3 regions of the Paenibacillus sp. 1182 genome follow, and region 1 is predicted to be linked to each of the others. Evidence: riboswitches for the same ligand, from Rfam matches in the RefSeq annotation. Region 1 holds a riboswitch; each other region holds the start of a gene.
What was found. A riboswitch is a leader RNA that binds a small molecule or an ion and turns the genes downstream of it on or off. The one in region 1 is predicted to bind glycine.

Region 1 (3,133 bases):
AAATCAGATGAACCTATTCTTTACGGATGTGCATGCCCGTGGGGAATATTCCAACTATATGAATCGTTATTTTGAAGAAAATAATATTGTGATCCAGACAGAACCCGGCGATGACGAAATTTTGAAAAATAATACGGTTGATTTTATCTCATTTAGCTACTACATGACCTTGACCGTATCGGCAGGTCCAGAAGGCGAGAAAGCAGCAGGAAACCTGATTGGCGGCGTGAAAAATCCGTATCTGCAGTCCTCCGACTGGGGATGGCAGATCGATCCGATCGGCCTGCGTGTTACACTGAATACGTTTTATGATCGCTATCAAAAGCCTCTGTTCATCGTGGAAAATGGCTTGGGTGCATATGATAAGGTGGAAGAGGACGGCTCTGTGCATGACACGTATCGCATTGATTACTTGCGTCAGCATATTGTCCAAATGAAGGAAGCGATTGCCGACGGTGTTGATCTGATTGGTTACACCAACTGGGGCCCTATCGACCTTGTGAGCATGTCTACTTCCGAAATGTCCAAGCGCTACGGATTTATTTACGTTGATCTGGATGATGACGGTAACGGAACGCTCAAACGCTCCAAAAAAGACTCTTTTAACTGGTATAAAAATGTGATAGCAACCAATGGTGAAGAATTGTAATTTCATATCGTCTCGGGCGGGTATAGCAGAGGACATCCTAAGGATGCAATCTGCTGTACCCGCTTTTTTGATAGACATAATAATATTTCAGAGGGCTTCACAAACTTTTCACTTGTAATAAGCTGAAAGTTTTCTGTATAATGAATAAAAATTTCATATGTCTGGTTGATGTTTGCGGGAGATGGAACGAAAGTTCCGACCGAAGGGGCAAAACTCTCAGGTGCTTAGGCTGTTTACAGCCACAAGCGGGGACCGTAAACGGACAGAACTCTGGAGAGACCCTTAATTGGGCGCCGAAGGTGCACCGCAGAGAACATCTGCTTAAACTCTCAGGCAAAAGGACAGAGACGCGAATAACCTGTGACAGGGAATGCCCTAGGCTTTTTTATGAGCTATTAGAGGCAGAAACCTGCACAAGATGGTTGTATTTTTTCGTGCCTTTAACCTCTCCAGGAGTCGAATCAGCTGATTTGACTCTTTTTTGTTTTCTAATATGCTGGAGGAGCGGGTTGAAATGAATTTGGTACATGTGTTAGAAGCGATTAGCAGTTGGATATGGGGGGCGCCTCTCATCATTCTTGTCATGGGAACGGGGTTGTGGCTGACCATACGTCTGAAAATGTTGCAGGTATTCCGCCTGCCCCTGGCGATCAAGCTGATCGGTAAGGCCCCGAATGAAGGCAGCGGGGATGTAAGTAGTTTTGCGGCTTTGAGTACGGCGCTAGCGGCTACAGTTGGCACAGGAAGTATTGTCGGCGTAGCGACAGCCATTAAGCTGGGCGGGCCGGGTGCCTTGTTCTGGATGGTCGTTGCAGCCTTTTTTGGGATGGCGACGAAATATGCGGAAGGTGTACTTGCAGTAAAATACCGGGTGAAGGATCGGAATGGACAATTTTCCGGCGGCCCGATGTATTATATTGAGAAAGGTCTAGGACGTCGTTTTAAACCGCTGGCGATGCTGTTTGCTTTTTCGGGCATGCTGGTGGCGTTGTTCGGGATTGGAACGTTTCCGCAGGTCAAAGCGATTGTATCTTCGACGGAAAACAGTTTTGGCGTTCCGCCCATTGTAACGGCACTGATTATAGCTATCCTTACTGGACTGGTTACTATTGGAGGACTCAAAAGCATTGCCAAGGTATCGACGAAGGTCGTTCCTTTTAAAACAGGCTTGTACGTACTGATCTGTCTCATCGTACTGATTCGGTTTGCTGACCAGCTTCCTGCCGCAATTGCGCTGGTGCTCCATTCGGCATTTTCAACTACATCTGCAACGGGCGGATTTGCCGGAGCTACGATTATGCTGGCGATGCGAAGTGGGGTAGCCAGAGGTATTTTTGCCAATGAGGCCGGATTGGGGAGCGCACCGATTGCAGCCGCAGCTGCCAAAACCAAATGGCCTGCGGAGCAAGGGTTGATTTCCATGACAGGCGTGTTTATTGATACGATGGTTATTTGTGTGATGACCGGGTTGACGCTACTGGTTAGCGGTGTGTGGAGCGGGCCTACCGATGCGGGTCTGATGACTCAGCAAGCATTTTCCAGCGCATTCCCGCTGGGGGCAGAACTGCTCACAATTATTCTGATTATGTTCGCGTTCACCACCATGCTCGGCTGGAACTATTACGGGGAACGCTGTGTTGAATATTTGCTTGGGGTCAAGTGGATTAAGCCATACCGTTATCTGTTCATTCTACTCGTTGGCGGGGGCGCGTTCATTAAACTGGATGCGATTTGGCTGCTGGCAGATATCTTTAACGCAATGATGGCTTTCCCGAACCTGATTGCACTGCTCGGCTTATCAGGCATTGTCGTTGCAGAAACCCGAACCTATATGGATTCTCTGAATTCTAGTAAGAAAAAGGGCATTCTTGCAGGTGCCAGTGTAGGGGCAGCTATTCAAGTAGAAGAAAAGGGACAAACGGTTAATTCATAAATTTCAAAAGGGAGTGCTCTCAGCCATCACAGGCTTGAGGACACTCCCTTTTGAATGTTATAACGATGCACGCAAAATAGCTAAAATATCTTCTTGATTCAGCTTTTTATAATTACCGAAGCCTCCATATTCCATTTCACGGGCTGCAATGGTTGCGATTTTTTCCAATTGCTCATCATTAATATTGTAATCGGCCAGGGTGGAAGGGGCACCGAGACTTGTCCAGAATGCACTAAGACGGTCAATACCCTCCAAAGCGATTTCTCTATCTGTTTTATCTACGGTGTCTAAGTCAAACATGCTGAGCATCAGCCGTTTCATGCGTGCAGCATCCTGATCCACCGTATGTCTCATCCAGTTGGGGAATAGGATCGCCAGACCGCCAGCATGAGGAATATCATATACAGCAGATAATGCATGTTCAATCGTATGCGAAGCCCAGTCCCCGAAGTAGCCCATTTGCAGTGTTCCGTTAAGAGCAATCGTTCCGGCATATAAAATCGTTTCGCGATGCTCGTAGTTGTGCAAATCCTCCAACAGCTTAGGTGCAG
Region 2 (3,133 bases), on a different contig from region 1:
ATCCGCGCCCTGTTTGCCGGGTGTCTCCAGCAAGCCAAGTGCCAGTGGGTTGGCACTGACGACCAAAAGACCTTTGTGTGCATGGATGAGGTCAGCCATCGGCTGTAGATTTTCCACGGCTCCGAAAAAGTTGGGGCTTTGGACCAAAACAGCCGCGGTCTGTTCCGATACGGCCGCCGCTAACGCATCAGCATCCGTTACACCGTCCGAACAGCCGATCTCCACGATGTCCAAATTCAATCCGCGTGCATAGGTTGCCAATACCTGACGTGCCTCTGGATGGACGGACCTCGATACGATAAGCTGTTTACGGCGGGTAGCTGCGGCGGACAGTGAGCCCGCTTCCGCCAGTGCAGTCGCTCCGTCGTACATGCTGGCATTAGCTACAGCCATGCCCGTCAATTCGCAAATATACGACTGAAATTCGAAAATGGCTTGTAGCTCGCCTTGGCTTACTTCCGGCTGATAGGGGGTGTAGGCTGTATAGAATTCCGAGCGTGAAGTGATGTGCTGGATGACCGACGGAATATGATGATCATAAATTCCTGCGCCAAGAAAGCTGGCATGTGTGTCTGTATTGGCGTTGTGTCCAGCCAGCTCGGCCAAGTGGCGGGTTAAGGCTTTCTCATCGAGTCGAGAAGAAAGAGGGAGTTCCCCTTGATATCGAATGGCCTCTGGAATGTCACTGAATAAATCATCAATGGATGATACACCCACCACACGCAGCATTTCGGTTTGATCTTGTTCAGTCATAGGGAGATAACGATGCTGCTTCATAGGTTCTGGCTCCTTTCGAAAAGCAAAATTTTAAATCGTAATTAGCTAATAAAAAAGTGTGAGCTGAAAAACCCGGAAGTTCATATCTGACATGTTTGCTTTATTGGAATGAAGAGAGTTTAAGATTAGCGCGGGCGTTTATAAAAGGGTGCTGCCACTACCTCGGCACGCAGGCGTTTGCCACGAATCTCAACCTCCAGCGGTGTGGAGAGGGCACTAAAACGACTGTCCACCAAGGCGAGGCCCAGATTACGCTTCAAGGTGGGCGACTGAGTCCCCGTTGTGACCTCACCGATGCGTTGTCCTTCTGCGAATACCGGATAATGGGCGCGTGGGATGCCGCGATCAATCATTTCCAGCCCGATCAATTTACGAGGAATCCCTTGATCTTTCTGACGTTGCAGTGCTTCTCTACCGATAAAATCTCCTTTATTCAGCTTGACGAAGTACCCTAGACCGGCTTCAAGTGGTGAAATCGTGGCAGATAGCTCCTGTCCGTACAGCGGCAACCGAGCCTCAAAGCGTAGTGTATCCCGAGCACCAAGTCCAGCGGGAATCAGCCCATACGACTCACCGGAACGAAGCAAACCCTCCCATACGGCGGGTGCTTCCGCAGCAGGTACATAAAATTCAAAACCGTCTTCGCCCGTATATCCGGTTCGTGAGACGAGTGCTTTTGCTCCGAACAATGGCACGTTCTCATGAAAGTGGAAAGATGCCAGATTCGTAATATCCGTATCTGCCACGGCTGCGGCAATACGTGCTGCTTCCGGTCCCTGCAATGCCAGCAATGCTATTGAATCAGACACATTCTCCATGTGAACGGATGCAGGCACATGACGAAGTAACCAATCCCAATCCTTATCAATGTTGGAGGCGTTCACAACGAGCATGTAGCGCTCCGGTCCTTTGCAGTAAATAAGCAGGTCGTCTACTACACCTCCATCGGGGTAACACAGGAGTGAATATTGTGCCTGACCTGGTTCCAACTGGCTGACATCATTCGTGGTCACCCTTTGTAGAAAAGCTTCGGCCTCTTTGCCTTCAACCAAAAACTCACCCATATGCGATACATCGAATAAACCCGCACGTTGCCGGACGGCCTCATGCTCCTTTTGGATACCGCTAAACTGAACGGGGAGCTCCCAGCCGCCAAAGTCAATACAACGAACCCCAGACTGCGTCCCGTAGGACGAATATAGCGGTGTTTTTCGCAAATTAGTCATGTTTCCACTCCTATCCGGTGTGATCGGCAAAACAAAAAAGACAGGCCGAAAAAAACGTATAGACAGCAGTCTATACTCTTTTTTCAGCTCTGTCCTTGATACCAGAAAGTTACCCCGGTATGTACCGGGTTTCCTCTTGGGTGATCCGCTCCAATAGCGAATGCTCTCCAGAGATGCGTCCGGCAGAGGTCCTTTTGCCTGAGAGATTCACCTGCAATGCAGGCTTACTCCTTCGGCGCTACCTTCGGGATCAGCAGTATATTACCTGGCTTTGCAGATAACAACTTGATCCGATTCGCGTGCACAACTGTCTCACAAGCGGCAACAGCTATGCGAATCTTTTTGGCAGTCTCTCCCTCTGCGTTCATCCGCGTTTGCAGTTGTCGGGTGTTTCCCAAAGTATTTGCTATAACCCATTAATACGCAAATTCATTCAAAATGTCAATAAAAATGTCATCAAAAACAATAGAAAAAACATTTAATATATAAATAAGGATATGTAAGCGTTTGTTATAAATTATTATATTTTTATATAGAGCGCTATAGGAGGTGATATGAAGTATTTTTGTTAGTATTATTGACATGAGTGTTCGTATTGTCATAATCTTAACCTGTCTAATACAGGTGAGCAAATGCGATTTTATTCATATGGAAGTGAGGGGAACAGAATGGGTGAAGTGAAGCAGCAACTTTGGTATACAGACGAACATGAGTGGGTTCAGCGGACAGAGAATGGAACGGTGCGGATTGGTATTACAGACTTTGCACAGCACCAACTGGGTGATATTGTTTTTGTAGAATTACCTGAGGCGGGAGTAACGATTGAGCAGGGAGCGGAGATCGGTACGATTGAATCGGTGAAGACGGTATCCGACCTTTTTGCTCCGGTGACGGGAACCATATTAAAAGTGAATGAAGCGCTGGAAGGTACACCTGAGCTAGTGAATGAATCTCCATATGACAAAGGTTGGATGGTAGAAGTAGAGATGGATAAAGATGTGGAGGAATCATTGGGCAAACTACTGTCGGCGGATCAGTATGAGCAGTTGATTTCGGAGTAATAAATAGAGCAATGCAGCATGAAATAATAGCGTGTTATTCGGAATTTTATATTGATTTTTAATTGAATA
Region 3 (3,133 bases), on a different contig from region 1:
TTGAATCATCCACTTCTTTGAAGCCATCATATGTCTTCTTCGACTGTCCGTTTTCCTCACGCACATATTTCGGTGTAGCATCTTCTACAGGGGAAGAATCACCGATGAATGCTGCCTTGCCTTGGCCTACCTTGGAGATAGCGGCATAAGGTCCTTCCGCACGGCCCCCGCCGTTATAAACCCCCTGATCTACCGCATTACCCCATTTTTTCGTGCCTGAAGGGATGTAAGCAATGCCTTTAGCCTTGGTAGGATCAATAATAGCCAGCGTAGATCCTGCATGCATGGCAATCGAGCGCACACCCTTGGTAATACCGAAAGATTGATCTGCGGCTACAATGTCGGTAGCATTCACATCACCGAGCGCATTGTAACGGAAACGAACGCCAAAGTTGGCCGCCAGCCAATCGGAGCTTGTTAATCCTTGCATTGCCGGTGATGCAGCTTCTTCTGCAGTCATGCCTTTGGCCGGATTAGTATAGGCTCCACGACGGTAGCCATTCATAACCTCGGAGGAATCCCAACGGTTTTTGTTACGATCTGCATTATAATGATCGGAGATGAAGAAGACGCTCCCTCCGCTATTCACGTATTGCAGCAGGGCAGCCTGCTCGGATGCCTTAAAGGCAACATTCGCTTCACCAATAATGAACACATCATATTGGCGCAGCTTGTCATAGGTTATAGCCTGCTCTCCATAAGTAAAAGGAATGGGACGATTTAATGGGTCTACCGTAAAGCCTACATTACGCAGTCCATTGGCAAAGTCGGAGAAGGCGCCTTCAATGACCCAATCTGCTGCACCAGCGGTCTGTGCGTGCGTATTATCGAACAGCACCTTTTTGCCTTTTCCATCCGGCAATGTAGTACCGGGTTGACCCGGGTTGCCAGGTTCAGGTTCACCAGGTTCACCTGGTTCCCCCGGCTCGCTTCCGTTCACCAGTTCAACAGCGCTTGGGCTTTTCACTCCACCAAAATTATTGTAGGCGCCGAGTGTACCCGTCACACGGATTTTGCTGCCAATCAGCTCAGGATGGCCTGTTAGCCCAAATTGCCCTCTGTACGCGGATGTCAGCTGTACATCCAATAGATTAGACGTGCTACGTTCATTGGCCTGGTCGGCAATCAGTACGTTAAAATCATTCGCAAACGGAGAAGAAAAGTTAGCCGTTTTCGATCCGGTAGCATGTCCGACGATATAACCTTCTACCGTCACCGTACCTCCACTGCTTTGGCCCTGAAGTGCTTCAGCTACTGTCAATGCTCCCTCTGCCTTGACCTGACCGAACGGAACGAAGATCCCGATCAGCAGTGAAACGATCGCTGCTAGATGCAGCATCCCTTTTAAGCGTGAACCTGTGAACCGCAAGCCTTTTACCATACGTCAATATCCCTCCTATGATTTCCATAAATGTACTTGTCCTCTATCAGATTAGCCGCCAATCTTCTAATTCCTTCCTGATTTCATCCATAATTATGTAAACTTTAATCTTTTTTATTGGAAATGCACCTGTTTATGTAAAAATTAAACCCTGTGATTGACACCGAGCACGTCATACATTACGCTAAGAAAGACATGTAGAACGGTATACGCGAATGAAGATGACGGGAGAGTCTGTCCAGGGGGCTTACACTCTGGCGGCACCGAAGGAGCAAGACGCCAGCACCCGGCTGGCGGATAATCTCTCAGGTCCATGTATCGTCATCTGACGCAACTCTGGAGAGAGCGCAAGCCACCCAAGGGGTAAGGCGGTAAGAACACCGCACGAAACTCTCAGGTAACGAGGACAGAGATAAGGGAAACTTCCTTATCCTGTCCTTTTTTGTGCTCACATTGTGCGTCAGCATTAGGAACCGTCATAACCGCGCAAAGACGCGGAAATACCATATAGTATGGTATTAGAACATACAGGGGGCCACACCATGCGTTTCAAAGATGTATTTTCTATTATCGGCCCGGCCATGACCGGACCTTCCAGTTCACACACCGCAGGCGCGGTGCGACTCGCACGCGTTGCCCGGCACTGGCTCGGGGCGCAGCCTGACCGTGCCCGTATGACACTGTACGGCTCCTTTGCCGATACGTATAAAGGACACGGTACGGATCTGGCGCTCATCGCAGGACTGCTTAATTACGATACGGACGATCACCGGATTCCAGATGCCGAGCAATGGGCCGAGCAAGCCGGGATGACCGTGGAATTCGCCGTCAGTGGACTCCCCGCTCCTCATCCGAACACCGTCCGTTTCGAGTTGTGGAAGGGCGAGGATCAGCGCACACTGCTGGGCTCCTCCATCGGCGGCGGCAGCATCCATGTCCAGCAACTCAACGAATTCCGGGTCAATCTGACCGGGGAGCTGCCTACGCTGGTGCTTCTCCACTCGGATAAGCCCGGTACATTGGGCGCAATAACTTCAGCGCTGGGCGCGGCCCACATTAACATTGCCTATATGCACGTAGATCGCAAAGGCCGGGATGGTGAAGCACTCACCGCCATTGAAACGGACAGTTCTGCTCCAGCTGAACTGATTGCGGAACTGCGTTCTTTACCTCATATGTATGAAATTAAGATGATTAATTTGAAAAAAGGAGCTGAATCCGATGCGGTTTAGCCATCTGCATGAGATCAGCGCTTTATGCGCTGAAGAATCCACCACGATTGGCCGCTTGATGATTCAAGAGCAGGTACAAGAAACGAATACAACGGAGGAAGAAATCTTTCGCCAAATGTCTGATTATTATGAAATCATGAAGGAAGCTGTTCATCGCGGTCAGACACAAGACACCGTATCCCGCAGTGGATTGACGGGCGGCGACGGCAAGCGCCTGGCCGAGTATCTGCGGTCAGGGGAGACCTGCTCCGGTGATGCCTCCGCGCTCGCCATGGCTTATGCCCTCTCCGTGTCGGAGGTTAATGCATCTATGGGTCGCATTGTCGCCACTCCTACCGCAGGCTCATGTGGAGTTATCCCTGGTGTGTTCATCAGTGCGCAGGAACGGTTCGGCTGGGATGATGAGCATATGGTGAACGGCCTATTCGCCGCTGGAGCCATTGGCTACGTGATCGCCAACAACTCCTTCATTTCTGGCGCGGAGGGAGGCTGTCAGGCTGAGATTGGCTCAGCTATCGGG

Region 2: another riboswitch for glycine. It lies ahead of gcvT (glycine cleavage system aminomethyltransferase GcvT); the one in region 1 lies ahead of JOD82_RS27435 (alanine/glycine:cation symporter family protein).
Region 3: another riboswitch for glycine. It lies ahead of sdaAB (L-serine ammonia-lyase, iron-sulfur-dependent subunit beta); the one in region 1 lies ahead of JOD82_RS27435 (alanine/glycine:cation symporter family protein).

What each region holds. Positions count from the first base shown of each region.
Region 1 covers NZ_JAFICR010000021.1:5,423-8,555, forward strand. The annotation lists gene JOD82_RS27430 (glycoside hydrolase family 1 protein) at 1-649, shown strand, start outside; glycine riboswitch at 815-891, shown strand; glycine riboswitch at 910-1,004, shown strand; gene JOD82_RS27435 (alanine/glycine:cation symporter family protein) at 1,164-2,582, shown strand; gene JOD82_RS27440 (iron-containing alcohol dehydrogenase) at 2,640-3,133, opposite strand, start outside.
Region 2 covers NZ_JAFICR010000009.1:91,457-94,589, forward strand. The annotation lists gene gcvPA (aminomethyl-transferring glycine dehydrogenase subunit GcvPA) at 1-777, opposite strand, end outside; gene gcvT (glycine cleavage system aminomethyltransferase GcvT) at 903-2,003, opposite strand; glycine riboswitch at 2,180-2,279, opposite strand; gene gcvH (glycine cleavage system protein GcvH) at 2,672-3,064, shown strand.
Region 3 covers NZ_JAFICR010000005.1:15,385-18,517, reverse strand. The annotation lists gene JOD82_RS11535 (DUF6359 domain-containing protein) at 1-1,381, opposite strand, end outside; glycine riboswitch at 1,597-1,712, shown strand; gene sdaAB (L-serine ammonia-lyase, iron-sulfur-dependent subunit beta) at 1,924-2,613, shown strand; gene sdaAA (L-serine ammonia-lyase, iron-sulfur-dependent, subunit alpha) at 2,603-3,133, shown strand, end outside.